Regions from separate parts of the Streptomyces sp. NPDC005438 genome, predicted to be linked through region 2. Evidence: riboswitches for the same ligand, from Rfam matches in the RefSeq annotation. Region 2 holds a riboswitch; each other region holds the start of a gene.

Region 1 (9,501 bases), on a different contig from region 2:
CGAACGGGACCGTGATCAGGGCGTACAGCAGACGCCGCCCTCGGAACTCGAAGCGCGCGAACACGTACGCACCCGGCAACCCCACCAGAAGTGTGACCAGCGTCGAGACCAGGGCCTGCCAGGTGGTGAACCACAGGACGTCCAGCACCTGGGGGTCGGTCACGATCCCCGGTATCCGACCGAGGTCCCAGTGACCCTCCGGGCGGAGCCCCCGGGCCACGATGGCGAGCACCGGGTAGGCGAAGAAGACGCCGAAGAAGGCCAGCGGGACCACCATCAGGACGACCCGGGGGGACAGAACACGGCGCGGCTCCCCCGCCGCCGAGCGTCGGTCCGGCCCTGGAGGCAGGGAACCCGGTTGGTCGGCGACGACGGGCTCCGCTCCGACGGCGCTGCCAAGTCGCGCCGTCGGAGCGGGAGTTCCGCGTGTGTCAGTACTCACCGGACCACGAGCGCGGTCCACGCCTTGATCCATCCGTCACGACGCTCAGTGATGCGCTTCGGTGGCATCGTCGCCGAGTCCTCGACCTTCTCGCCGTACTTGGTGAACAGCTTGGGAAGCTTCGCGTCCTTCCGTACCGGGTTCACGAACATCTGGAGGGGCAGGTCTTCCTGGAAAGTGCGGTCGACCAGGAAGTCGAGCAGCTTCTTCCCGCCCTCGGGGTTGTCGGCTCCGTTCAACAGACCCGCGAACTCGACCTGTTCGAAGCAGGTGCCCTTGGACACCCCGGTTGGCGCCTGTTCGGGCTCCGGCTTGACGTCGAGCACCTCCACCGGCGGGCTGGACGCGTAGGAGACGACCAGGGGCTTGTCGCCCTTGCCCTTGCTGGCTCGCGCACCGGAGAAGCGGTCGTTGTACGCCTGTTCCCAGCCGTCGACGACCTCCACGCCGTTGGCCTTGAGCTTCTTCCAGTACGAACGCCAACCGGACTCCCCGTACTCGGCGACGGTCGCCAGCAGGAACCCCAGACCCGGCGACGACGTCGCGGCGTTCTGCGTCACCAGCAGGTCGCGGTATCGCGGTTTGACCAGGTCGTCGAGTGTCTCGGGGGGATCGAGCTTCTTCTTGCGGAAGTACTCGCGGTCGTAGTTGACGCAGATCTCGCCGTAGTCCACGGGTGTCACCCGGTGCTTGGCGGCGTCGAGGCGGAACCGCTCGGGGATGTGGTCCAGTCCCTTCGCCTGGTACGAGGCGAACACGTCCGCCTCCAGCGCCCGGGAGACCAGGGTGTTGTCGGCGCCGAAGAACACGTCGCCTTGGGGGTTGTCCTTGGTCAGTACGGCCTGGTTGGTGGCCGAGCCGGCATCGCCGCCCGTCACCAACTTGACCGTGTAGCCGGTGCGCTTCTTGAACTCCTTGAGTACGTGGTCGGACACGGCGAACGAGTCGTGTGTCACCAACCTGACGGTCTTCTTGTCGTCTCCCTCGTCCGAAAGTGCTCCACAGCCGGCGACCAGACTGACGGCCGTGGCTATCACGAGAGTGGTGACGATGTGTTTCACGCTGCAGCCTCTGTTTCCGGGCGCAGCACAACAGCAGAGAGTGACCGAACTTCCTACCCGGCATGACCCGGGCGAGGTTCGAGGGTCTGCGGCCTTGTCTCGCCGCACTCTCAGCGCCGCTTGCGCTCCCCTGTCGGTGTTTCGATAAACCAGGGCCACCGTACCAGCGCGGTCCTGGCGGACTTCGCGGGGTGTCTACCGCTCCGTCGCCGCCAACTGTCCGCAGGCGCCGTCGATCTCTTGGCCGCGGGTGTCACGCACCGTCACCGGAACTCCATGTGACTCCAGGACCCGGACGAACTGTTGCTCGTCCTCGGGACGGGAGGCGGTCCACTGGGAACCCGGGGTGGGGTTCAGCGGGATGAGGTTGACGTGTGCCCGCTTGTTCTTGAGCAGCCGCCCCAACAGGTCGGCCCGCCATGCCTGGTCGTTGATGTCACGGATCAGGGCGTACTCGATGGACACCCGCCGACCCGAGCTGCGCGCGTACTCCCAGGCGGCGTCGAGCACCTCACTGACCTTCCAGCGGGTGTTGACCGGGACCAGGGTGTCCCGCAGTTCGTCGTCGGGGGCGTGCAGGGACACCGCCAGCCGGCACTTGAAGCCCTCGTCGGCGAAACGGAGCATCGCCGGTAGCAGGCCGACCGTGGAGACGGTGATGCCGCGCTGGGAGAGACCGAGTCCGTCAGGTTCGGGGTCGGTGAGCCGCCGGATGGCGTCGACGACGCGACGGTAGTTGGCGAGGGGCTCCCCCATGCCCATGAAGACGATGTTGGAGAGTCGCGCGGGCCCACCGGGCACCTCGCCCTCGCGCAAGGCCCGAACCCCCTCGACGATCTGGTGCACGATCTCCGCCGTCGACAGGTTGCGGTCCAGGCCGGCCTGCCCGGTGGCGCAGAAGGGGCAGTTCATCCCGCAGCCGGCCTGCGAGCTGATGCACATCGTCACGCGGTCGGGATAGCGCATCAGCACCGACTCGACCAAGGTGCCGTCGTGCAGTCGCCAGAGGGTCTTGCGCGTCGCGTCGTCGTCGCAGCTGACGTGCCGCATCACGGTCATGAGTTCGGGCAGGAGCGCCTCCGCGAGACGCTCCCTCGACGCGGCCGGCACGTCCGTCCACTCCTCCGGGCGGTGCGCTTGCCGGACGAAGTAGTGCTGTGACAGTTGCTTGGCGCGGAAGGGCTTCTCCCCGATGGCCGTCACGGCTTCGCGTCGCTCCGCTGGAGTGAGGTCGGCGAGGTGGCGAGGGGGCTTCTTGGCCCCTCGGGGGGCGGCAAAGGTCAGTTCTCCAGGTGCAGGCATGGTGCGTCCAGTGTGGCAGACGGCGAGTACCCCTCCTGACCCCGCTGCCGGGTGGAGGGGGTACTCGTGAAGGCTCAGCCCTGTCCCACGCAGAGGGCCAGGATCAGCCACACCACAGGCGCGGTGGGCAGCAGGGAGTCGAGGCGGTCCATGATGCCGCCGTGTCCGGGAAGGAGGGTGCCCATGTCCTTGATCCCGAGATCCCGTTTGATCATGGATTCCCCGAGGTCACCCAACGTCGCGCTGAGGGCGACGGCCAGCCCCAGCAACAGTCCCTGCCACCACACGCCCTGGTCGATCAGGAACTGCGTACAGATCGCTCCCACGAGCATGGTGGAGACGACCGCGCCCATCAGCCCCTCCCGGGTCTTGCCGGGGCTGATGCGGGGGGCCAGCTTGCGCTTGCCGAACTTCCAGCCCACGGCGTAGGCACCGGTGTCGCTCACGACCGTGAGCAGGAGGAAGGTGAGAACCCTGAGCGCGCCGTCGTCGGCGGAGAGCATCATCGCGACGAAGGTCGCCAGGAAGGGTACGTAGAACGCGGCGAACACCGCGGCGCTGACGTCCCGCAGGTACGTCAGCGGGGCGTAGGCCATCCGCCAGACCAAGACCGCGAGCACGGTGACCGCCATCACCGCGCCCGCACCACTCGCTCCCCAGGCGTAGCCCGCCACGACCATCGACACCCCGCCGGCCACGAGGGGCACCAGCGGCGTACGGATGTCTCGGCACTCCTGCAGCCGCCGGGTCAGCTCCCACAGACCCACCGCCACAGCCAGTGCTATGACGCCCAGGAAGACAGGCTTGTAGACGAAGAGCGAGACCAGGATGACCACGCCGAGGGAGACCCCCACGCCGATGGCGGCACGGAGATCTCTCCCCGCACGCTTGCGGCCACCCTCGCTTCGCCCCGCATCCGCTCCCGGCCCCGCCGACGGAGCGCCGGGGGCGGGTGCCTGAGACCCGACGGGGGTTCCCTGCGCTTCCTGAGCGCCGTGAGCCTCTTGGGCTCCGTTTCCTGGGCCGTACGAACTCTCTGGACCGGGCACGATGGGCATACGCCGAGTCTGCGACGCCGCCGGGCTCCCGCGCTCGGGACCCGCCGTCGCCGAAGTGAGATCTCCGGTGGGGGGAGGCGGCGGCGTCCACGGCGTGCGCGCGAGGCCGTTCTGGGGCGACGAAGGCCCCGGGGAAGGGTCGTTCACGAGTGCAGCCTCAGACCTCGAGCAGCTCTGATTCCTTGTGCTTGAGCAGTTCGTCCACCTGCGCGACGTACTTCGCGGTGGTGTCGTCCAGCTCCTTCTCCGCGCGGCGCCCCTCGTCCTCGCCGACGTCGCCGTCCTTGATCGCCTTGTCGATGGCTTCCTTCGCCTTGCGCCGTACGCTGCGAATGGAGATCTTGGCGTCCTCCGCCTTGGTCTTGGCGACCTTGATGAAGTCCTTGCGGCGCTCCTCGGTCAGCTCCGGGAAGACGACCCGGATGATGTTGCCGTCGTTGGAGGGGTTGACTCCCAGGTCGGAGTCACGGATCGCCTGCTCGATGTTGCGCAGCGCGCTCTTGTCGAAAGGCGTCACCACGGCCATCCGCGGCTCCGGCACGGAAAACGAGGCGAGTTGGTTGATGGGCGTCGCGGCGCCGTAGTAGTCGGCGACGATCTTGTTGAACATCGCCGGATGCGCACGGCCCGTGCGGATCGCGGCGAAGTCCTCCTTGGCGACCACAACCGCTTTCTCCATTTTCTCCTCGGCTTCGAGGAGGGTCTCTTCGATCACCACGTGCTCCTGGTTTGGTGGGCCTCAGTGCTACAGCTGTGTTGCCTGAACGGTCGCTGACCGACAGGCCGTTGTCCATCCCCGTGCGTCACGCTGCCGGGGACGGTGGTGACCGGGTGTGTCCGAACGGAACGCCATCCGCCCGTCCACAGCGGTCATGTGACGCTCCGTCAGTCCCGGCTTCCCTGGTCGCTGACCAGCGTGCCGATCTTCTCACCCTGCACCGCTCGCGCGATATTCCCCTCCACCAGCAGTTCGAACACCAGGATGGGGAGCTTGTTGTCCCGGCAGAGGGTGATCGCGGTGGCGTCGGCGACCTTCAGGTCGCGGGTGATGACCTCGCCGTACTCCAGAGCGTCGAACTTCACGGCTTCGGGGTTCTTGGCGGGGTCGGAGTCGTACACGCCGTCCACGCCGTTCTTGCCCATCAGCAGGGCCTTGGCGTGGATTTCGAGGGCGCGCTGGGCAGCCGTGGTGTCGGTGGAGAAGTAGGGCATCCCCATCCCGGCACCGAAGATCACGACTCGTCCCTTCTGCAGGTGCCGGACCGCCCGCAGGGGAATGTACGGCTCGGCGACCTGCCCCATGGAAATGGCCGTCTGTACACGGGAGTCGATGCCCTCCTTCTCCAGGAAGTCCTGGAGGGCGAGGCAGTTCATCACCGTGCCCAGCATCCCCATGTAGTCGGAGCGGGCGCGGTCCATGCCGCGCTGCTGCAGCTCGGCGCCTCGGAAGAAGTTGCCACCACCGATCACCACGGCGATCTGGGCGCCGTCACGGACCACCGCGGCCACTTCTCTGGCCACCTTGTGCACCACGTCCGGGTCCACCCCGAGTCCGCCGCCCCCGGCGAAAGCCTCGCCGGAGAGTTTCAGCAGAAACCGGCGGTCCCGACCGTCCGTTACGCCCTTGCCCGTGCCTGGGTCATCGGCTGCACCCTGGTTCATCGATCTCTCCTCGCGCACATACGAAGGAGGCCACTGCCGGGTGGATCCTCAGGGTTCCGTCCACGGCAATGGCCTCCTCGTCACAACTGCCCTCGCTCGACCCTATAGGGGCGGAGTGGTTTCCGCCGGCTACCGGGGCCCGGGCCGGTCAGTGTTCGTTCTCAGGCACCGACACGGAAGCGAGCGAAGTTCTTCACGACCACGCCGGCCTCGTCGAGCACCTTCTCCACGGACTTCTTGTTGTCCTTGGCGAAGGGCTGGTCCAGCAGGCAGTTCTCCTTGAAGAAGCCGGTGACCCGACCCTCAACGATCTTGGGCAGCGCCTGCTCGGGCTTGCCCTCCTCACGCGCGGTGGCCTCCGCCACGCGACGCTCGTTCTCCACCGTCTCGGCGGGAACGTCCTCGCGGGACAGGAACTTCGGCGCGAAGGCCGCGATGTGCTGGGCGACGTCGCGCGCCAGCTCCGCGTTCTCCTTGTCCAGCTCGACCAGCACGCCCACCTGCGGGGGCAGGTCCGGGTTGGTGCGGTGCAGGTAGGTGGCGACGTAGGCGCCGGCGAACCGGGCGTAGCGCCCGAGCACGATCTTCTCGCCCAGCTCGGCGTTCTTCTCGTCCACGAAGGCCTGGACGGTCTTGCCGGCCTCGATCTCGGAGGCGAGCAGGGCGTCGGTGTCGACGGAAGCGGTGGAGGCCGCGTGCTCGGCGATGGCGTTGGCCGCGGCGACGAAGCGGTCACCCTTGGCGACGAAGTCGGTCTCGCACTTCAGCTCGACCAGCACGCCGCTGGCCTTGTCGTCGGCGATCAACGCGATCACCGCACCGTTCTCAGCGGTACGGCTCTCCCGCTTGGCCACGCCCTTCTGGCCCTTGACCCGCAGGATCTCTACGGCCTTGTCGACGCTGCCCTCGGCCTCGTCCAGCGCCTTCTTGCAGTCCATCATGCCGGCGCCGGTCAGCTCACGGAGCTTCTTGACGTCAGCGGCGGTGAAGTTCGCCATGGTCTGTGTCTCTTCTCGATGTATCGATCAGGGTGGTCGATTCGGATCGCAATCCGGGTGTGCACGGGGATACGGCGGAGGCACCCACCCCCGCCGTATCCCCGTGCTTCGCTGTTGAGCTGGGTCAGCTCTGCTCGGCCGGCTTCTCAGCCTCGACCGGCGCCTCCTCGGGCTTGGCCTCTTCAGTCTTGGCCTCTTCGGCCTTGACCTCTTCAGCCTTGGCTTCCTCGGGCTTGGCCTCCTGGGCCTTCTCGCCCTCGGCCTTGTCCTTCTCACCCTCCAGGAGGTCGCGCTCCCACTCGGCGAGGGGCTCCCCGGCGGCCTTCTCGCCCTTGGCCTCCGCAGCGCCGGAACGCGCGATCAGGCCCTCGGCGGCGGCGTCGGCGATGACGCGGGTGAGCAGAGTGACGGAGCGGATCGCGTCGTCATTGCCCGGGATCTTGTAGTCGACCTCGTCCGGGTCGCAGTTGGTGTCCAGGATGGCGACGACCGGGATGTTGAGCTTCCGGGCCTCACCGACCGCGATGTGCTCCTTCTTGGTGTCGACGATCCACACCGCGCTGGGGACCTTCTGCATCTCGCGGATGCCGCCGAGGGTCTTCTCCAGCTTGGCCTTCTCGCGGGAGAGGACCAGCAGTTCCTTCTTGGTCAGGCCGGAGGCGGCCACGTCCTCGAAGTCGATCTGCTCCAGCTCCTTGAGCCGCTGCAGCCGCTTGTAGACCGTCGAGAAGTTGGTCAACATGCCGCCGAGCCAACGCTGGTTGACGTAGGGCATACCCACACGGGTGGCCTGCTCGGCGATGGCCTCCTGGGCCTGCTTCTTGGTGCCCACGAACATGACGGATCCGCCGTGAGCGACGGTCTCCTTGACGAACTCGTAGGCGCGGTCGATGTACGACAGCGACTGGAGCAGGTCGATGATGTAAATGCCGTTGCGCTCGGTGAAGATGAAGCGCTTCATCTTCGGGTTCCAGCGGCGGGTCTGGTGCCCGAAGTGGACGCCGCTCTCCAGCAGCTCCCGCATCGTGACGACGGCCATGGCCGTTCTCCTTGAGGTACTCGGTTCTCAGCGGTGGCGGGAATGCCTCCGCCTGCCTGGTGCCCCTACGCGTTTGCCCCGGAGGCTTGGAGGCCTGCCGAGGACCGAGATACGCGGCCATCACGCGATGGATGAGGGGCACGCGAAGTCGACCCAGTCACCTGGATCGCCCTAGAAGTGTACGGGACCACCGCCGTGCCCGATGACACGCCCGTCGACGGCTACCACAGGTGACGCCGCGCAGGCCGAACGCGCACACGGTCTCCCCGGCAGCCGGTCCCACGGAAGGCGTCAACCAGGAACCAACAGCTCCTCCCTACGGGTCAGTTGGTTATCCACAACCGGCCGGTACTCCACAGATTCGTGGCCCCGCCAGCGGGCCAGGCCCGTCCACGTCACCGTGACCTCATGGCGATCACGACATCCCGACCTTCCCTCCTCCGCCGCTGCCGGAGCGCCCTGCTCCTCGCTGGAGTAGCCGGCCTCGCCGGATTGGCCTGGCTGGCCAGTACCGGCCTGACACAGGTGGCTTCGGCCACAGAGGCTCCGCCCCCTCCCGAAACGGGACCCCCAGGCCTCACCTCGCCGAACCGGCCACCGGCAGGTGGTGCCCCCTCGGCTTCCCGGGCCTGGCCGGTCAGCAGTCCCGGAACCCGGGTCCCCCAGATCCTTCGAGGCTGGGATCCACCGGAGTCCCCCTGGGGTCCGGGGCACCGTGGAGTGGATCTCGTCGCCCGGCCCGGTGCTGTCGTACGCGCAGCCACCGACGGCAAGGTCACCTTCGCCGGCAGGGTTGCCGGACGAGGCGTGGTCTCGGTGACGGTGGCCGGCAGCGGCGACCCACCGTTGCGCACCACCTACGAACCGGTGGAGGCGTCCTTGCGCAAGGGGACACGGGTACGGGCCGGAGAAGTCATCGGGCGGGTAGAGGCCGGGACCTCACATTGCGAGGGCTCCTGCCTGCACTGGGGGTTGCGCCGCGAGAAGCGCTACTTCAACCCGCTCTCCCTCCTCCCCTCGGAGATGCTTCACCCCCGCCGGCCACGCCTCTTGCCCTACCTCGACGTTCCGGCCCCCAGGCCCGCCACGGTCCACCTCGGGGAGGGAACGCCGAAGGGAAGCGGGACACCCAGGACCCCGGGGCGGCTGGAGGGGGACGGCACCTCGGCGCGCCCGGCCAGCACCCTCGTACGATGCTCCTGGCCCAGGTCCCATGGGCTCCGCGACGGTGCGAGTCCGCCCGGGGAGGCGTTACGGGCAGGGGCCCCTCACCGTTCAGCCACGAAACGTGGGTACGGTCGGGGCCCCGACCGTCAGGAGCGGGCTCCGCCCACCCCGGACAGCACCATGGACACCGCCGCTTCGGCGACGACCTCCGGGCTCTCCGCCGCACCGAGTTCTATGCGGCGCACGGCAGCGTCGACGACGCCCTGCAACAGCATGGCCGTCAGCCTCGGCTCAGCGTGTCCCATGTCTTCCAGAGCCTTGACGATCATGGCGATGAGCCCGCCGTGGGCAGCGCGGATCTTCTCCCGGGCACCGGCTTCCAGCTCACTCGCGGAGATCGCGACCACGGCTCGGTGACGGCGGTCCTCCACCAGAGCGAGCTGTCTGCGCACATAGGCCTCGACCTTGGCCTGCGGTGTGGTCGCGCGCTCCATTGCGGCCTCGACCTCCGTGGCCCACACAGGGAAGTCGACCGCGCACAACTCCTCCACTACAGCGGCGCGGGAACGGAAGTACTCGTAGACGGAGGACCTCGCCAGGCCGGTGCGCTCGGCCAGAGCGGGGAAGGTCAACGCGTCCGTGCCGCCTTCCGACAGGAGGGTGCGGGCGGCCTCCAGCAAGGCGCCGCGCTGCATAGTCCGGTGCTCGGCCAGTGAGGCCGCTCGAATCCTGGGCACGTCCCCAGCTTAAGGAGGTGCCCAGGGGCCGCGCG
Region 2 (9,501 bases):
TGGCCCCGGGCCTGGGGTCGGAGGAGATGACCTTGCCGCGCTCCACGGACTCGCTGTACTCCCGCTTCACCCGGGGCTTCAGCCCGGCGTCCTCCACGGCGCGGGTGGCGGCCTTCTCCGACTTGGCCAGTACGGCCGGGGTGTCGGTGTAGCGGCCGGCGGTGAGGTACCAGACGCTCCCGGCCACCAGCAGCAGCGCCAGCACTCCGGCCGTCACCAGGGCCCAGGGGCGGCGGTACCAGTCGCCGTCACCGGAGAGGAAGCCCGGCAGGGTGAGCCGGGAGCCGGTGCCGGACGGGGGAGGGGTCCCGTGGGCCGCCCCCGTGGGCCGGGGGATCACCGAGGTGGCCTCCGGGCCGGCCGGCGCGGTGGCGCCCAGCCAGGCGCTGACCCGGCGCAGCTCGGCCAGGAAGGCCCCGGCGTCCTGGGGGCGGCGTTCCGGGTCGCGGTCGGTGGCCGCCCGTACCAGGGCGTCCACCTCCTCCGGGATGCCCGGCACCAGGGTCGAGGGAGGGCGTACGTCCTCCTGGAGGTGCTGGTACAGCACCTGGGCGGGGGTCTCCCCGTTGTGCGGCTTGGTGCCGGTGAGCATCTCGAAGAGCATCACCCCGCACGCGTAGACGTCGGCGCTGGGGGCGGCGGTGCCGTCCTGGATCTGCTCGGGCGCCAGGTAGGAGACGGTGCCCATGATGGTGTCCGAGGACGCCGAGGAGGTGTGGGTGTCGACCGCGCGGACCAGGCCGAAGTCGGCGACCTTGATCACGTCGGTCGAGCCCGTCCGGGCGGGCAGGGGCGTCTCGTCGCCGTGCCCGATCAGCACGTTCTCCGGCTTCATGTCCCGGTGGACCAGCCCGGCCTGGTGGGCGGCGGAGAGGGCGGCCAGTATCGGGTCGAGGACGCGCAGGGCCGCCTGTGGGGTCAGCCGGGTGTGCTGGTGCAGGGTGTCCCGGAGGGTGCCGCCGGGGACGTACTCCATCGCCAGGTAGACCAGGTCCTCGTCCTGGCCCTGGTCGAAGACGCCCACCACGTGGGGGTGGGAGAGTCGGGCGACGGACTTGGCCTCGCGGATGAACCGCCGTACGAAGGCGCGGTCCTGGACCAGGGACCGGTGCATCACCTTCAGGGCGACCACGCGGTCGAGCCGGGTGTCCATCGCGCGGTACACGGTGGCCATCCCGCCCACCGCGACGCGCGACTCCACGCGGTAACGATCGTCGACCAGTCGCCCCACAAGGGGGTCCTCCAGGGTCCTATCCACGGCCGGCAGTCTACGAGCAGCCTTTACCCGCTGGTCAGTTCGGTCCGTTCTGCGAAGTGACTGCAGCCGAACGGTGACAGGCCCCGGGGGGGTCAGTCGAAGGCCGGCCGTTCGGGGTCGAGCACGGCCCGCCCCTCCTCGGGGGAGGAGGCCTGGGCGAAGTGGCGGCGGGGGATGCGTCCCGCCCGGTGGGCCAGCCGTCCGGCGGTGACCGCCTCCCGCATCGCCCGCGCCATCAGGGCGGGCCGCTGGGCGCGGGTGACGGCGGAGGCCAACATCACGGCCGCGCAGCCCAGTTCCATCGCCAGGGCCACGTCGGAGGCCGTACCGGCGCCGGCGTCCAGGATCACCGGCACGCTGACCCGCTCGGTGATCAGGGCGAAGTTGTGTGGGTTGCGGATGCCCAGCCCGGAGCCGATGGGGGAGCCCAGCGGCATCACGGCGGCGCAGCCGACGTCCTCCAGCCTGCGCGCCAGCACCGGGTCGTCGTTGGTGTACGGCAGCACCGTGAAGCCCTCGTCCACCAGCTGTTCGGCCGCGTCCAGGGTCTCCACCGGGTCCGGCAGCAGGGTGCGCTCGTCGGCGATCACCTCCAGCTTGACCCAGTCGGTGCCCAGCGCCTCCCGGGCCAGCCGGGCGGTGAGCACCGCCTCTCCCGAGGTGTAGCAGCCGGCGGTGTTGGGGAGCACGTCGATCCCGTTGCGGCGCAGCACCGACAGCACCGACCCCCGCACTCCGGGGTCCAGCCGCCGCATGGCGACCGTGGTGAGTTCGGTGCCCGAGGCCAGCAGGGCGTCCTGGAGGACCTCCAGGCTGGGCGCCCCTCCGGTGCCCATGATCAGCCGGGAGCCGAAGACGCGGCCCCCCAGGTGGAAGGGGTCGTCGGCCGCCTCGGGTGTCCGGGGCCGCCCGGTGTCGTACGGCGGGGCGGCGGGTGTCGTGGGGCGCATCGGTCAACCTCCCTGTACGGCGGTCAGCACCTCGATCCGGTCCCCCTCGACGAGGGTGACCGCGCGCCACCGTCGGCGGGGCACCACGGTCTCGTTGACCGCGGCGGCGACCCCCGAGGGGGCGGAGGTGAGGTGGGTGACCAGGTCTTCGAGGCTGAGGCCCGGGGTGACGTCCCGGGGCTGGCCGTTGAGGGTGACCGTCATCCCCGGGGCGGGGTGGTCGGGGGTGGTCATGGTGTGGCCTCCGAGGGGGTCGTGGGCCGGTGTGCGGAGAAGCGGCGGGCGTCGAAGGGGCGGGCCACCTCGGGGAGTTCGCCCCCGGTGAGGACCTCGGTCATCACCTCGCCGGTGAGCGGGGTCAGCAGGACCCCGTTGCGGTGGTGGCCGGTGGCCAGGAGCAGGCCGGGCAGTGTGGTGCGGCCCAGCAGGGGGCCGTTGTCCGGGGTGCCGGGGCGCAGCCCGGCGTTGGTCTCCCGCAGGGGCAGTTCGGTGACGCCCGGTACCAGTTCCCGGGCGTCCCGCAGCAGTTCGTAGACCGCACCGGCGGTGACCGTGGTGTCGAAGCCCTGTTCCTCGCTGGTGGCTCCGACGACCAGTTCCCCGTCGGCGCGGGGGACCAGGTAGACGCTGCCACCCCGGACCACAGCCCGGACGGTACGGGACAGGAAGGGGCGGGCCTCGGGCGGTACCCACAGCCGCAGTACCTGGCCCTTGACCGGGCGTACCGGGGGCAGGACCTCGGGCGGTACCCCCTCCAGCCGGCCGCTGAACGCCCCGGCGGCCAGCACCAGTTGCTCCGCCGCGAGGACGGTGCCGTCCTCGGCGGTCACCTCCCGGGCGCGGCTGTCCTCCACCCGTACCCGTCGGGCGGCGGACGGATGGAAGGTGACCCCGGCGGTCACGGCGACGTCCAGCAGGGCCCGGCACAGTCGGCGGGGGTCCAGCTGGAGGTCGCCGGCCGCCCGAAGGCCGCCCCGTACCGAGGGGGCCAGCATCGGTTCCAGCCGACGGCACTCCCGGCCGGTCAGCCACTCCGCCTCCAGGCCCAACCTCCGCTGGAAGGCGTGCAGTTCACCGAGTTGGGCGCGGTCGTCGGCGTCCAGGGCCACGGCCAGGGTGCCGGTGTCGCGGTAGCCCACGTCCCGGCCGGTCAGCTCGGCCAGTTCCCGTACGAAGTCCGGGTACCGCTCCACGGCGGCCAGGTTGAGGGCCAGCAGGGGTTCCTCGCCGTAGGTCACCTCGGTCACCGGGGCCAGCATCCCGGCCGCCACCCGGGCCGCGCCCCGGCCGGGTTCGGGGTCCAGCACCACCGCGCGCAGCCCGCGCTGTGCCGCCCTCCAGGCGGTCACCAGTCCGATGACCCCGCCGCCGACCACCGCCACGTCGGCGGTGCGGGTGGGGGGCTCGGGGAGTGGGGGTGTCTCGCCGGGCATGGAAAACCGCTCCTCCCTTCGCCGGAATGACCCGGATCAGGTTCGTACGGTCGGAGGCCGTCCAGCCTCCCTCTCAGCCCGGTGCGCCCGGGCTCCCGCGTGGTGTGCCTCGGCCAGCCTACTGCGGTCGAACCGGCGCTGTCAGGCGCGGGCCGACCCGAAGGCGACGGTCAGGGCGCCTTCGGGTCGGGCGGGCGAGGTGGCCGCCGGTGCGTAGGGTTGCAGTGTGAGCGAGAGTCAACGTGGACGTGTCGTGATCGTGGGCGCCGGGATGGCCGGGGTGCAGACCGCCGTCCACCTCCGCCAGCTGGGGTTCGACGGGCCGGTCCGCCTGCTGGGCGCCGAGCCCCATCCCCCCTACGACCGGCCGCCGCTGTCCAAGGCGGTGTTGCTGGGGCAGGCCGAGGAGTCGGCGTTCGAGGTGGACTTCGCCGCCCTGGACGTCGAGCTGGAGTTGGGGCGCGAGGTCACCGGGCTGCGGGCGGACCAGCGGCTGCTGGTCACCGACGCCGGCCCGGTGGCGTACGACTGGCTGGTGCTGGCCACCGGGGCCGTTCCGCGCGCCCTCCCCGGGGCGGAGGACACACCGGGGGCGTACCCGCTGCACACCCTGGACGACGTGGTCCGGCTGCGGCCCCTGCTGGCCGAGCGGCGCCCGACGCTGGTGGTGGGCGCCGGCTGGATCGGCGCGGAGTTCACCACCGCCGCCCGCACCGCCGGTTGCCCGGTCACCGTGGTGGAGGCGGGCCCCCACCCGCTGCCCGGGGTGCTGCCGGCCGAGGTGGCCGAGCCGATGCGCCGCTGGTACGAGGAGGTCGGGGCGACCCTGCTGACCGGGCGCCCGGTGCGTGCCGTACACCGGCACGGGGTCACCCTGGAGCCCGAACCCGGCGCCGAACCGGGGGAGTTGAGCGCGGACGCGGTGGTGGTGGGCGTCGGCTCCCGGCCGGCCACCGACTGGCTGGCCGGCTCCGGTGTGGAGCGGGACGGGGCGGGCGCGGTGACCGCCGACGCCTGGCTGCGGACCTCGGTGCCCGGGGTGTACGCGGTGGGGGACTGCGCCTCCTTCCCCTCGGCCCGGTACGGGCGCCGGCTGCTGGTCCACCACTGGGACAACGCCCTGCGCGGCTCCCAGGTGGTGGCGGCCAACCTGCTGGCCGAGTCGCGGGGGGACACCGCCCTCGCCGAGGGCGTCCGCTACGACCCGGTGCCGTACTTCTGGTCCGAACAGTTCGGCCGCTTCGTGCAGTACGCCGGGCACCACGCCGACGGCGACCTGCTGCTGTGGCGCGGCGACCCCGGCGAGCCGGCCTGGTCGGTGTGCTGGCTGCGCCGCGAGCCGGAGGGCGACCGGTTGGTGGCGCTGCTGGCCGTGGGGCGTCCACGGGACCTCACCCAGGGGCGCAAGCTGATCGAGGGCGGCGCCCGGCTGGATCCGACGGTGGCCGCAGACGCTTCGGTACCGCTGAAGAAGGCCGTCACGAAGGGCGCGTGACACGGTCGTCGGTACGGCTGGGGTACGGACGGGCTCGTGACTGTCGTCGGCAGATGGCAGTCTTGGAGGCGTGACCGAGATTGACGCGAAGATCGATGCTCTCGTCCCCGAGTGGCTGACCCTGCCCGATGTCGCCGAACACCTCGACGTGGAGGTGACCCGGGTGCGGCAGCTGGTCAAGGAGGGCCAGCTGCTGGCCGTACGCCGGGTCGCGGAGTCGGGGAACCGGGTGCTGATGGTGCCGGCCGACTTCGTCGGCGAAGGCCGGATCATCAAGGGCCTGACCGGGACCCTCACCCTGCTCAGGGACGACGGCTTCACCGACGAGGAGATGTTGGAGTGGCTGTTCACCCCTGACGACAGCCTTCCCGGAACCCCCACCCAGGCGTTGCGGGAGAATCGCGGCACGGAGGTGAAGCGCCGCGCCCAGGCGCTCGCCGTCTGACCGTTGCGGACACCTGCCACCGGCGTACGGGCCGGCCCGGCCCGTACGCCCCCGTCCGGGGGGACCCGAGATGACCCGTGAGCCCACCGCCCTGGACGGGGCGCGGCTGTACCTGTGCACCGACTCCCGCGCCGAGCGCGGCGACCTGCCCGAGTTCCTCGACGAGGTGCTGGCCGGCGGGGTCGACATCGTCCAGCTGCGCGACAAGCGGGTGGAGGCGGCCCGCGAGCTGGAGCTGCTGGAGGTGTTCGCCCAGGCCTGTGAACGCCACGGGAAGCTGCTGGCCGTCAACGACCGGGCCGACGTGGCCCACGCCAGCGGCGCCCCGGTGCTGCACCTGGGGCAGGGGGACCTGCCGGTGCCCCGGGCCCGGGCCATCCTGGGCGAGCGGGTGCTGATCGGCCGCTCCACCCACGCCGAGGCCGAGGTGGACGCCGCCGCGACCCAGCCGGGCGTGGACTACTTCTGTGTCGGACCGGTGTGGCCCACCCCCACCAAGCCCGGCCGGCACGCCCCGGGGCTGGACCTGGTGCGGTACGCCGCCGCGCGCCGTCCGGCCCGCCCCTGGTTCGCCATCGGCGGTATCGACGCGGACAACCTGGACCAGGTGCTGGACGCCGGGGCCCGCCGGGTCGTGGTGGTGCGGGCGCTGACCGAGTCCGACGACCCCGGGGGTGCCGCGCGGGAGTGGGCGGCACGGCTGCGGGAGCGGGACTGATCTCCCCGATGCTCCTCCGGTGTGGGGCGGGGAACGCGGCCGAATCCCCGAAGAACCCCCGGGGAACGTCTCGTTCCGTGAAACGGGAGGTGGACAGGGGGTGATATGTTCGACCAGCAACGCGAGGCGGTCTTGCCGGTGCGGCTAGCCTTTCTGACATGGCCACTGGTACCGCGTCCACCAGGACAGACCGCGCGAAGACCGTTCGCGAACTGCTCGCCGCCGGCAAGCGCTCGTACTCCTTCGAGTTCTTCGCGCCCAAGACCGAGAAGGGCGAGCGCACCCTGTGGAACGCGCTGCGCCGCCTGGAAGCGGTGGGCCCGACCTTCGTTTCGGTGACCTACGGCGCCGGCGGCTCCTCCCGCGAGGGCACGGTGCGCAACACCGAGCGGATCGCCGCCGAGACCACCCTCACCCCGGTCGCCCACCTCACCGCCGTCAACCACTCCCGGGCCGAGCTGCGCCACGTCATCGGACAGTACGCCGACGCCGGCATCCGCAACGTGCTCGCCCTGCGCGGTGACCCCCCGGGCGACCCGATGGCGGAGTGGGTGCCCCACCCCGACGGGGTGAACTACGCCTCGGAACTGGTCGAACTCATCAAGGAGTCCGGTGACTTCTGCGTGGGGGTGGCCGCCTTCCCGGAGATGCACCCACGCTCGACCGACTGGGACACCGACGTACGCCACTTCGTCGACAAGTGCCGCTCCGGCGCCGACTACGCGATCACGCAGATGTTCTTCTACGCCGAGGACTACCTCCGCCTCCGGGACAGCGTCCATGCCGCCGGCTGCGACATCCCGATCATCCCGGAGATCATGCCGGTCACCAACGTCCGGCAGATCGAACGCTTCGCCCGGCTCAGCAACGCCGCCTTCCCCCCGGAGTTGGCCGATCGCATCCTGGCGGTCAAAGACGACCCGGCGGCTGTACGCTCGGTGGGGATCGAGTACGCCACGGAACTGGGTGGGCGGCTGATGGCTGAGGACGTTCCCGGACTTCACTTCATCACGCTCAACCACTCCACAGCGACGCTGGAGATCTACCAGAATCTGGGGCTGCACACCCGGTCGTAGGGTCGGGGGTGACGACGGCACCCGGCGGGAAGGGGGGCGGACATGGGCTGGACGGTCCTCTATATCGCCTTTGGCATCGTGGCGCTCTGGCTGATGGGCGAGGTTCTGCTCCAGTTCAAGGCCCGGCTGCGCTGGCGGGTGCTGGCCCTGGGCGGGTTCCTGGGGGTGGTCGCCGGGGTGGCGCTGCACTCGGTGGTGGTCATCGCCCTCGGGGCGATCGCCTTCGCGATCGGCCAGACCTTCGTCACCCTCTCCTTCCGCAGGGGCTTCTCCACCGGCTGGGCCCTCGGGGGGATGCCGGGGGTGAGTCGTCGCCGGCGGCAGTACGAGGAGCGCCAACGCCAGGACGAGGAGGGCGACTTCGGCGACCAGCCCGACTACGGTGACCACGAGCGTCACGACGGCCGGCGGGGCGCCCCCGCCGGCCGGTTCGCCGAGCCGCCGGAGGGGCCGCCCACCACGTACCAGCTCCAGCCCCTGCCCGACGACACCGAGCAGTACGGGGTCTACGGCCGGGACGAGGAACCCGAGCCGGAACCCGACTTCGGCTACCAGGAGCCCTCCCGGCCCTACGCCCAGCCCGGCGCGTACCCGGGCGCGGGCGCACCGTCCGACCCCTACTCCAGCCCGTACCAGGAGACCCACCCGGACCCCGCGGTCGCCTACTCCAGCGGCCCCTCGTACCCCGGAACCGACTGGAACCAGTCGCCCTTCGAGGACGACCCGCTCTACGGGCCGATGGCCACCCCGGCCGGCGCCCCCGGCCAGCAGCCGCCCGGTTACGGCACCAGCTACGGCACCCCCGGCCTGTCCGGGGACACCTCCGGCTCCGGCTACGACACCTCCGGTTACGGCCCCTACGACACCTCGGGCTCCGGCTTCTCCACCTCCGGCTTCGCCACGTCCGGGTACGACACCTCGGGGTACGACACGTCCGGCTCGGGCTATGACACCTCGGGATACCGGTCCGGCTACGACACCTCCGGCTCGGGGTACGACACCTCGGGGTACGACACCTCCGGGTCCGGCTACGACACCTCGGGATACCAGTCCGGGTACGACGCCTACGGCAACGGAGGATGGGTGCCCCAGCAGCGTGACGGGGAGTACCCGCTGCCCCCCGAGGCGCCCCCGGCCCCGCCCGCGCCGGACTACCCGTACCCGCCCAGTTACCAGGACGGTGGATACTCCGCCTACGACGGCACCCCCGGCCACGGCTACCCGACGGCCGAGGGCTACCCCCACCAGGGGCTGCCGCACCAGGCCCCCTCGTCACCCGAGTGGAACGGCTACCCGCCCGGAGAGCAGGACCCCTTCGGCAACCCCTACGACGCCCAGCGGCCCTACTGAGCGCGGCACCCGGCCCCACCGGTACCTCCCGGTGACCGTCCATCGGTGACCCACCCGCCGGGGCAACCGGCGAGGGCCGCCACCCCTGCGGGGCGGCGGCCCGTCCCGGGACCGGGTGACCGGTCGGGACCAGTTCGCGCGACTGGCGCGGCTACTGCGAGCCGCGCCAGTCGTCCCCCTCCACGATCAGCCCGGCGGCCATCGCCCCGGACATCCCCGCGTGCGCCAGCCCACCGCCGGGGTGCGCCCAACCGCCCACCCGGTACAGGCCGTCCAGGGGGCTGCGGTTCGAGGCCCGCAGGAAGGCGCCGTCCGCCCCGGCCAAGGAGGGTCCCGGCACCGCGCCCAACGGCGCGCCGGTCTGCTCCTCTATGTCCCGGGGGGTGCGTACCTCCCGCCACAGCATCCGCTCGCCCAGTCCCAGCCCCGCCGCGTCCACGGTGGCCACCAGGGTGTCGGCCAGCCGCTCGTCGTCCGGCTCGAACTCCTCGCTGGGCAGGGTCGTGGTGATCACCACCGACTCGTGGTCCTCGTCGGGGCGCAGCGCCGGGTCGTCCGGGCGCAGGACCAGCAGGGGCCGCTCGGGGCCGTGCACCACGGTCCGGTGCACCGCGTCCTCGGGGCGGGCTCCGCGCAGCGCCAACAGCACGGTGTAGCGGGGGGAGGAGGCGATGTTGCGGCTCTTGCGGCAGTAGTCACCGCCACCGCCACCGAGCCGCTCCGGGGGCCGGCCGGAGACCACCACGTCGGAGGTGATCTCCTCCCCGCCCTCCAGC
Region 3 (9,501 bases), on a different contig from region 2:
TGTTGCCGGTCAGCTTGGCCCAGCCGATGAACAGCGAGCCCAGCAGCCCGATCAGCAGCAGTGACGTCAGGGTGCCGAGTACGGCCACCGAGGTGCGGGCGGACAGCCCGTGGCACAGGTAGAGGGTCGCCAGCATGATGGCGCTCCCCCCGATCACGGCCACCAGCAGCGGGTTGGACCCCTGGAGGACGGCCGGCAGGATGAACAGGGTCAGCACCGCGAAGCTGATCACCAGCCCCACCAGGGCCAGCAGCCCCCGCAGCCGTCCGACGACCACCACCGCCAGCGCGAACAGGGCGGCCAGCAGCCACATGGGCAGGTCCCGGCCCACGTCCACCACGCTGTACTGCAACTCCTTGGGCGCCTTCGCCGAGTAGGCGACCACCACCTCCTGTCCGGCGGTGTACTTGCGGGTGGCGTCCGGGGTGACGACCTCGGTGAACGTACGACCGCTGTCCTTGCCCTCGTCCACCCGCACCGTGGCCTTCTGGCAGGTGCCCCGGGCCCGGCTGTCGGTCCCCCCGCCCGGCTGCTCCCCCGGCTGGGGCTCCGGCCGGGCGTTGACGTCCTCGCAGTCGACCTGCTCCAACTTGGTCACCGTGGCACGGAAGTTGGGGCGGTCGAAGCCGACGCCGGTGCTCTCCCCCTTCTCGGGTACGCCCCCGGGCCACAGCACCACCAGCCCGACGGTCACCAGCACCGCGAAGGGCACCAGTACGGCCGCGATGACCTTCCGCAGGTGACGGGAGACCGGCTGGGCCGGCCCGTGGTGATGGTGGTGGCCGTGCGGGCCGGCGGGGGACGGATCGTTGGGCTGGTGCTGGGATGGGTCCACCCACAGATCATCGCAAGCCCGGGCCCGGGCACCGTGTCCGCGCCCGGTTCGGCCGGTCGTCCGGGCGCCGACCAGGCGCCTCCCGTGGGCCGCGCCGCCTCCCGTACCGGGGGTGGCCCTGGCGCGGCGCGGGGGAGAGGCGCTAGCGTTCGGGTTGGCCGAACGGCCGGGTGGGCCAGTGGGCCCGCCCGACCGCACCGTCACATCGCGGGAGCTCCGAGCACGGGGCTGAGAGGACGCTGACCGCCGCGGAACACCGCGGAGCTGACAGCTGCGTCGACCGCCGAACCTGTTACCGGGTAATGCCGGCGTAGGGAGTGGGTCTGATGACCACGCAGAACACCGGGCTGCCCGCGTCCAAGGACGCGGCGGCCCTCGGCTCGCACAAGGACTACCTGTCCGGCTCACGGCCGGACCTGCGGGTACCGGTACGAAGGGTGCACCTGAGCGACGGCCGGGACGTCACCCTGTACGACACCTCCGGCCCGTACACCGACCCCCTGGTCACCACCGACGTACGGCGCGGGCTGCACCCGCTGCGCGCCCACTGGATCGTGGCCCGGGGAGACACCGAGGAGTACGTGGGCCGGAGCCCCCGTCCCGAGGACGACGGGATACGGCACACCTCACCCCGGGGCGGACTGCGCGACCTCGACGCCGTCTTCCCCGGCCGCCCCCGCCAGCCCCGCCGGGCGCGTGACGGCCGCGCGGTGACCCAACTCGCCTACGCCCGCCGGGGCGAGATCACCCCCGAGATGGAGTTCGTGGCCCTGCGGGAGAACCTCGACCCCGCCGTGGTGCGGGACGAGATCGCCGCCGGCCGGGCCGTACTCCCGGCGAACGTCAACCACCCGGAGACCGAACCGATGGTCATCGGACGGAACTTCCTGGTGAAGGTCAACGCCAACATCGGCAACTCCGCGGTGACCTCCTCGATCGAGGAGGAGGTGGAGAAGATGACCTGGGCCACCCGCTGGGGCGCGGACACCGTGATGGACCTGTCCACCGGCCGGAACATCCACACCACCCGCGAGTGGGTGCTGCGCAACTCCCCGGTGCCGATCGGCACGGTGCCGCTCTACCAGGCGCTGGAGAAGGTCGACGGCCGTGCGGAGGAGCTGAGTTGGGAGGTGTACCGGGACACCGTGATCGAACAGTGCGAGCAGGGCGTCGACTACATGACCGTCCACGCCGGCGTACTGCTGCGCTACGTCCCGCTCACCGCCGGCCGCCGCACCGGCATCGTCTCCCGGGGCGGTTCGATCATGGCCGCCTGGTGCCTGGCGCATCACCGGGAGAGCTTCCTCTACACCCACTTCGAGGAACTGTGCGAGATCCTGCGGGCCTACGACGTCACCTTCTCCCTCGGTGACGGCCTCCGCCCCGGCTCCGTCGCCGACGCCAACGACGAGGCCCAGTTCGCCGAACTGCGCACCCTGGGCGAGCTGAACCGGATCGCCCGCTCCCACGAGGTGCAGACGATGATCGAGGGCCCTGGCCACGTACCCCTGCACCGGATACGGGAGAACGTGGAACTCCAGCAGGAGATCTGCGATGAGGCGCCCTTCTACACACTGGGCCCGCTGACCACCGACATCGCCCCCGGGTACGACCACATCACCTCGGCCATCGGTGCGGCCGTCATCGGCTGGTGGGGCACCGCGATGCTCTGCTACGTCACGCCCAAGGAGCACCTGGGCCTGCCGGACCGGGACGACGTGAAGACCGGGGTGATCACCTACAGGATCGCCGCTCACGCCGCCGACCTCGCCAAGGGCCACCCGGGCGCGCGGGAGTGGGACGACGCCCTGTCCGAGGCCCGCTTCGACTTCCGCTGGGAGGACCAGTTCCACCTGTCCCTGGACCCGGACACCGCCCGCTCCTTCCACGACCAGACCCTGCCCGCCGAACCGGCCAAGACCGCCCACTTCTGCTCCATGTGCGGTCCCCGGTTCTGCTCGATGAGGATCAGCAGGGACATCAACGAGAAGTACGCCCCCGGGGAGTCCTCGGGGGAGCCCGCCAGTGAGGAGGAGATCCGGGCCGGAATGCTCGCCAAGTCCCGGGAGTTCGCCGAGTCCGGCCACCGCGTCCACCTGCCGCTGGCCGAGTAACGCGGCGTCCATCCGCCGTGTGCCGACTGGCTGGACGTGGGCCCGCGACTCGTCGGGTGACGCGGCGTCCGTGTGTCGTCGGGTCCTCTCGCTCCTGTGGCGGGCCTGTCCGCGGCAGGCCCCACGGGGAGTGGGGCCGGGGTGGTGACCGGTTGCCGGGTCGGTGCGGGTGGTCCTGTGGCGGCGGGTGGGTGCGCCACGAGGCGTCATGGGGATGGGTGGGGCGAGAGCCCTTACCGCTGGGTTGCCCCGGCAACCCGGCGGTAAGCGGCGGCCGTTCGCCTGGGGGTGCCTTCTGCGGGCGGCGTCCTCCCCGAGAGTCCTCCCAGATGGTCTGGGGCGCTCGCTGGTAGGGCTCGGCCCTGTGGGGTGGACCGCCTCGGGTGCTTCGGTGAGCCCTCGGACCGTTTCCGGTCGAGGCGGCCGGGGCCGCCGTCGGTCGGGAGAGGGGCGCCGGCCGGCCCGACGGGACGTGGTGGCGTTCGCCGGCTGTGGAGAGGTGCGTGACTCGTCGAGGAGTACGTGGCCGTGGGCGGTTGGGCGACTTCGGGCGCACCCCGGATCGGGGGGCCAGCCCGTGGCCCGCGCCAGGATGACGGCGCGACGGGGTGGGGCGGTCGGTCCTCCGCGACAGGACTTCGCCTCGGTCGCTGCGGCGACGGAGGGCCCGGCCCCCACGGCAGGTTGAGGGGTCAAGGGGCTGTGGAGCGGCCGGTGTTCGGGGGTGACGGGGGTGCCCTGGGGACGGCGAGGGGGTGGGGTGCCGCCTTCGCGGCGTCCCACCCCCGGTGGCTCAGGCGGGGTCAGCCGACCAGTTCGGACTCCTTGAGCCCGAGGTTCTTGACCGCCTGGTAGTAGGTCCAGGCGAGAGCGTTGCAGGAGGTCTTGGAGGCCCCGCTGTACTGGGAGCAGACGCGCTTCAGGTCCTCGTAGAAGGCGCTGTCCAGACGGTCCTTGTTGGCCGGGAACTGACCGGCGGCCTTGTAGTTGCGGTAACCGAAGTCGTGACGGATGCAGGCGTTCTCGAACGGGAAGCCCAGCGGGTTGTCCGGGGAGGAGGAGCACTTGTCCGTGGACCAGTCGAAGCCGTAGTCGGCCCACTGCCCCTGGTTGCCACGGGCGTTGTGGAAGGCGTTGGAGCTGCTGGCGCTGGTCTGGGTCCAGCTGGAGAGCACCTGCGGCTTGTCGGCGGGGGCGGCCGAGGCACTGGTGGCGGTGCCCATGAGCGCCAACATCGCCGCGGACAGGACGGTCAGTCCGGCGGTGACTCGACGGCCGGTCGTTCTGCGTCGCATTCCTGAACCTCCGTGTGGGGGCGGCCCCTTGGGCAGTGCTGGGCCGAATCCACATGAGCATGACAGATCTCCCGTCGTTGACCAGTCCAGCGACAAGGGAAGTCGCTGCCTATTTCCCGAACGCCCGTCATCTGGACGAGCGGCGTTGACCTGTGCTGAGGAACCAAGGGACCGGAGGCGCCCTGAGCTCCCACGGAAAGCAGAAGTCAGCAGGTCAGAAGGGGTGACCTGAGGTGCGGAGGAATGTCGTCGACCCAACTCCGCGAGCGGCCCTCTCTCCGCTGAGGGGCGCGTACGAGATGGTCGGTCGGAGAGCCGCGAACAGAGGTCGGGGCACGGTCACGGGCCGGGGCCAGGGCCAGCCCAACCGTCAAGACCGATCAACCCCCCGTCGCTGGCACGACCTCAGGGGGAGGAGTCGTCCCCCGAGAACCGGGCCACCGCCTCCCGTTCCTCCGCTATCCCCTCGGCCGTACGAGGCGCCAAGGCGGGCCGTTCGGGGAACGGTTGAACCTCGGGGAGCCTGCCCCGGGTGCCGCCCGACCAGGTGCCGACAGCGAGCCCGTCCACCAGCACCGTCGGTCGGATCACCCCACCGCCGGGCCACACCAGCTTCCGCTGGGGCGAGGGCACCGACAGCTCGCGTCCTCGCCGCCCCTGGAGGTAGTTGTCGTAGGCGGGGAGCAGCCGCACATCGGGAGCGGCCCCGTCCTCTCCCCCGGCAAGCCCGCTGCCGGCACCGGGCTCGTCCGCTGGGCGCCGCTCCTCGCCCGAGGTGTCCGTAGCCGCCCACGCCGTGCGGCTACGGGGCAGGGGCAGCCCGGACCAGTCGGCGAAGTCCTGGGCGGTGGCTCCCGGGCCGAAGGCGTGGGCGTACCGTGCCGCCAGCTCGATGTCCGCCCGCTCTCCCTCGTATCCGGGTCCCTGGTCCGGCACCCAGTCGTCGAGCAGTACGAAGGTCTGCTCCCCCGACCTCAGCGGGCCGTGGCAGATCGCTGCGGACAGGGCGGCCCAACGGATCAGATGGATCGCCTGCTGACCTCGGTCGGGCACCCCCAGGGCACCCAGATGCCCGGTCAACTCCGCCCGGGTCAGCGGGCCTTCGTCCGTGATGGCGGAGACGATCAGTCGCTCGGCCCGACGGCACAGTGGCGGGTCCAGCTCCAGTTGGCGCAGCCGCCGTTGGGCCGCCCGCTGGTGGAGCGGGGCGAAGAGGCGCAGCATCCAGCGCAGGTCGGTCGAGGGGACCAGGTGCAGGGTGCCGCGCATCAGCCAGGCTCTGACGGCCAGTCGCTCCCCTTCCAGGGCGTGCCGAATCCGTGGTCGGGTCAGGCCCGGGGCCCGCACCCTCAGGGCCAGGTCCATGGCCCACAGGTCCTGGGCCTGGAGCGGGCCGGCCCGGGTGAGGACCTCGGCCACGTCAGCCGCACGCGCCCCCTGGGCCAGGACCTGGGCCCGGGCTCGGGCCAGTCGCTGGTCGACCTCCCCCGACCCCAGGGGTGTGGGACCGGGGGTCACGCGGCGGCCTCCATCTCCAGCAGGGTGCGCTTGGCCTCGGCGCCGCCGGCGTACTGGCCCCAGGAGCCGTCGGAGCGGACCACCCGGTGACAGGGCACCACCACGGGCAGGGGGTTGTTGGCACAGGCGGTGCCCACGGCCCGTACCGCGCGGGGGCTGCCGGCCGCCGCGGCGACCTGGGTGTAGCTCTCGGTCTGCCCGTACCGGATGTCCGGGAGGTGGTGGAGCACCGCGTGCCGGAAGGTCCCCGTCGGCAGCCTGAGGTCCAGGGGCAGTTCGAAGGTGGTCCGGTCGCCGGAGAAGTACTCGTCCAGCTGTCGGGTGGCCTCCCGCAGTCTGCTGGGTTCGGCGAGTATCCGGGGGCTGACGTCCTGGGCCAGTTGCTCCAACACCCGCTGGTGGTCCTGCCGTTCGAAGGCGACCCGGACCAGTCCCCGTTCGGTGGCGGCCAGCAGCAGACTGCCCACCGGGGTGTCCACGGTGCTGTAGGTGATGTCGGTGAGCTTCTCGGCCGTCGCCCTGGCCGCCAGTTGGTCGTACAAGCGCTGCATCTCCCTGGTGCGGGGGTCCAACAGATGCTCCAGCCGACGCAGTGCCGCGCCGTCCAGAGGGTCCTCGGGTTCGGTCGGCGCCATCTCGTCCGGGAACTCCATGGGGTCGGTGGCGTCAACGGCTTCCCACGGGATCATCGGGCTCGGGTCGAGGGCCTGGCCCTCCACGGCGTCCGGCTTCTCTGACTCCATCATGTGCTCCCTCGCTCAGCCCCCGCTGCCTCGTCCGTGAGTGCCTCGACACCGCGCAGAGCCCGCACGCCGTCGGCCGCCGCCCTGCGTGCCGCCGCCGGGCTGACCCCTATCAGCCGGGCGACCTCCTTGTAGGGCAGGCCGGCCAGATAGTGGTAGGCGACCGAGCGTCGCTGGCGGTCGGGGAGCCGTCGCAGGGCGTCCCAGAGCGCCGCGTCCCGGACGGCGTCCTCGGGCTGGCCCAAGTGGCTGGTCCGCTCCGGGAGTTGGGCCACGGGCAGGGCCTGCCGAGCCCGCGCCCTGACCACGTCGACGGACTTGCGGTGCGCGATGGTCACCAGCCAGCCCCTCACGTCGGCGTCCCAGGGCAGCCGGGGATACGCCCGCAGCGCCGCGAGGAAGGTCTCCGACCAGGCGTCCTCAGCATCCTGAGGGCCCAGCACGGCCCGACACACTCGCAGCACCAGGGCCCCGTACTCGGCCACGACGCGCTCAAACGGTTCCACACTCACACCCTGCCAACGTCACAGGGACCGGAAATGTGAGGTCGCCTGACGAGGAAATCCACACAGGCTCCGGTGACACCGAGAAAGGCCAGGTCGTCCGGGCAGAGACGGTCGGCCCGTCCGGCAGGGGCCCGCCGGGGTGGGCGGACCCCGGGAACGTCGGACAGGCCCAGGCGACCGCCCGTGACCCACCAGCAGCGAGCCACCGACAGACACCAGACCAGGTGACCGGACACGGCGGCTGACCGAACACAGCACGCGTGGGAACGGCCTCCTCCTGGGAGCACCGTGATCGCCCGGCGGGTGTCGTCCATGGGTCGGCCCCCACCGGGTGGCGGGGGCCGGGGAGTTGGGGCGCTCGTCGGTTGTCCGTCAGGCGGGGGTGTTGCCGTCCTGGAGGGTGGTGGTGAAGCTGGTCCAGCTGGTGGCTGGGAAGACGAGCGCGGGGCCGTGGGGGTTCTTGGAGTCGCGTACGGGTACGGAGCCGGGGAGGCTATCGGATACTTCGACGCAATCCTGGTTCTCGGATCCGCTGTAAGAGGACTTGCGCCACATCGTGAGCGCTGAGGCGTCGGGAATGCTATTTACCTTCATCGGCGTACTCTTTCAGATAACTACGGATTAGATCGATGGACTCATCTTCTTCAAGAGCCCTGGAACGCACAATGTCGAAGCGCTGAACAAGCTCAACAACCTTCTTCGGGCACACACCGGCGTAGCCCGGCCGATCTGCCGTTGCGGGAGGCGGGGGTGCTGGTCATCGTTTCCCGCGTACAGCGTGCTTCTTCGGAAACCAACCGATGCTGGAAGCGGGACAAGCCGTCACGGCAACATGTGGGAACGGGTCGGTGTCCACGCGCGAGAACAGGCCCTTCCCGCCTTACGGTGATGTGCGGTTTCGGTTTCCGTACCAGATCCCCGCTGTAGCGGCGGGCGCAACCACCAGGAACGTCAGAAGGTTCCCCCGTGAAAGTATGGGATCGCCGTACAGGGCTGCCCGGGTGGCTACAGAAACGCAGAACGCGAGCGCACCGTAGGCGACCCCGCGAATCGCCGCCCCTCTGAGTTCTTCCATCGTCGCCGTGCCCCTCTCAGAGTTTTTTGTTGTGCTTGTTCGAGGTGTCGCGGTATTCCCCGGCTGGCCGCTCGTGCCTTGGGTTCCGGCTTCTCCGCGGCGACGAGATCCAGGGATTCGATCCGGTCCACTCCAGTGCCACTCCTCCCCACACATGCGCCCGCCCTCCATGAACCAGTGACCGCTGACAGCGATACCCCCGTCCGTCACGGTGCCACCCCACATGATGGATCACCCTCGCGAAGCACAGCCCTGTGTGGTGAGGAGAAGCACCCAACTCCCCTGGAACGGGGGAGAGTCGGTGCCCACACCAGTGGGTCGGGCAAGACGCCGGGCTCAGTGGTGGCGGCCTCGGGGGAATCACACATCAGATCGGGCCCTCTGGCCGGCGTGACCTCCCCCGACCGGGACGGATCATGGGCTCATGTCTCAGAACAACAAGCGGCCATCGGCACCCTCCACTCCCGAGCAGTTCGAGGAGTACCTCACCACTTCGGGCTGGCTCTACCCCGTGCTCGTCACCGCGGCCACCGGCGCCGTGACCGGCCTCGGCGAGGCGGCGACCGGCATCCACGGAGAACGGCAGCAGTCCCCGCAGGCACAGGACCAGGCGGACGCTGATGCCGACACCCGAATCCAGCCCCAGGACCGGACGCCCCCTTCCTCGCCGTCTTCGCCCGAGGACTAGCGAGGACCAGCGGGGCCTGGTGAGGCGTGGCCCGCACCGCGGTGTCTGCTTGAGCGGGTGTGCTGGGAGACGGGCCGGGCACCGTCCGGCGTACCAGGCACCCCCAGGTGAACGGCCGCCCCCGCCGGCGGACCAACCGGTCGCCACAGCACGGCGGTTGGACCAGAAACCGAGGTCAGGCGCCGAGGCCAGGCCGCGGGGCCGGACCACCGGTGTCCGGGTGGCACCTCGCGGCCGGCCCGGAACGGGCCCCGGCAGGACGAGGCCCCCGGCCGGAACCCGTCCGACCGGGGGCCGTTCGCCCGCTCGTGGTGTCAGCCCTGCAACCGGGCCATCCACTCCTCGACGTCCTCCGAGCGGCGTGGCAGCGCGCCCGAGAGGTTACGGTTCCCGTCCTGGGTCACCAGGATGTCGTCCTCGATGCGGATGCCGATGCCCCGGTACTCCTCGGGCACGGTGAGGTCGTCGGACTGGAAGTACAGGCCCGGCTCCACGGTCAGGCACATACCGGGCTCCAGGGTGCCCTCCGCGTAGCTCTCCCGACGGGCGGCGGCGCAGTCGTGTACGTCCATCCCCAGCATGTGGCCGGTGCCGTGCAGCGTCCAGCGACGCTGGAGCCCCAGCTCCAGCACCCGTTCCACCGGCCCTTCCAGCAGGCCCCACTCCACCAGCCTGGTGGCCAGCACCCGCTGGGCGGCCTGGTGGAAGTCGCGGTACTTGGCACCCG

What was found. A riboswitch is a leader RNA that binds a small molecule or an ion and turns the genes downstream of it on or off. The one in region 2 is predicted to bind thiamine pyrophosphate.
Region 1: it holds a riboswitch for thiamine pyrophosphate, as region 2 does, so the genes downstream of both, ABZT14_RS23960 (thiamine ABC transporter substrate-binding protein) here and thiO (glycine oxidase ThiO) in region 2, are expected to answer to the same signal.
Region 3: it holds a riboswitch for thiamine pyrophosphate, as region 2 does, so the genes downstream of both, thiC (phosphomethylpyrimidine synthase ThiC) here and thiO (glycine oxidase ThiO) in region 2, are expected to answer to the same signal.

Annotation. Positions count from the first base shown of each region.
Region 1 is NZ_JBEXEP010000014.1:55,841-65,341, reverse strand. Features, by position in the region: gene ABZT14_RS23965 (iron ABC transporter permease) at 1-277, opposite strand, end outside; gene ABZT14_RS23960 (thiamine ABC transporter substrate-binding protein) at 439-1,479, opposite strand; TPP riboswitch at 1,536-1,645, opposite strand; gene rlmN (23S rRNA (adenine(2503)-C(2))-methyltransferase RlmN) at 1,699-2,805, opposite strand; gene ABZT14_RS23950 (phosphatidate cytidylyltransferase) at 2,880-4,010, opposite strand; gene frr (ribosome recycling factor) at 4,021-4,578, opposite strand; gene pyrH (UMP kinase) at 4,749-5,525, opposite strand; gene tsf (translation elongation factor Ts) at 5,687-6,523, opposite strand; gene rpsB (30S ribosomal protein S2) at 6,648-7,562, opposite strand; partial or broken gene ABZT14_RS23925 (M23 family metallopeptidase) at 7,971-8,552, shown strand; gene ABZT14_RS23920 (helix-turn-helix domain-containing protein) at 8,876-9,442, opposite strand.
Region 2 is NZ_JBEXEP010000003.1:210,383-219,883, forward strand. Features, by position in the region: gene pknB (Stk1 family PASTA domain-containing Ser/Thr kinase) at 1-1,258, opposite strand, end outside; gene ABZT14_RS09170 (thiazole synthase) at 1,351-2,208, opposite strand; gene thiS (sulfur carrier protein ThiS) at 2,212-2,412, opposite strand; gene thiO (glycine oxidase ThiO) at 2,439-3,641, opposite strand; TPP riboswitch at 3,638-3,750, opposite strand; gene ABZT14_RS09185 (FAD-dependent oxidoreductase) at 3,868-5,136, shown strand; gene ABZT14_RS09190 (Rv2175c family DNA-binding protein) at 5,207-5,581, shown strand; gene thiE (thiamine phosphate synthase) at 5,652-6,299, shown strand; gene metF (methylenetetrahydrofolate reductase [NAD(P)H]) at 6,458-7,375, shown strand; gene ABZT14_RS09205 (hypothetical protein) at 7,418-8,725, shown strand; gene ABZT14_RS09210 (NAD(P)/FAD-dependent oxidoreductase) at 8,877-9,501, opposite strand, start outside.
Region 3 is NZ_JBEXEP010000004.1:301,369-310,869, forward strand. Features, by position in the region: gene ABZT14_RS11600 (YibE/F family protein) at 1-835, opposite strand, end outside; TPP riboswitch at 1,033-1,169, shown strand; gene thiC (phosphomethylpyrimidine synthase ThiC) at 1,162-2,949, shown strand; gene ABZT14_RS11610 (phospholipase) at 3,753-4,184, opposite strand; gene ABZT14_RS11615 (winged helix DNA-binding domain-containing protein) at 4,650-5,762, opposite strand; gene ABZT14_RS11620 (methylated-DNA--[protein]-cysteine S-methyltransferase) at 5,759-6,505, opposite strand; gene ABZT14_RS11625 (sigma-70 family RNA polymerase sigma factor) at 6,505-7,011, opposite strand; gene ABZT14_RS11630 (DUF397 domain-containing protein) at 7,384-7,605, opposite strand; gene ABZT14_RS11635 (hypothetical protein) at 8,511-8,774, shown strand; gene ABZT14_RS11640 (aminopeptidase P family protein) at 9,089-9,501, opposite strand, start outside.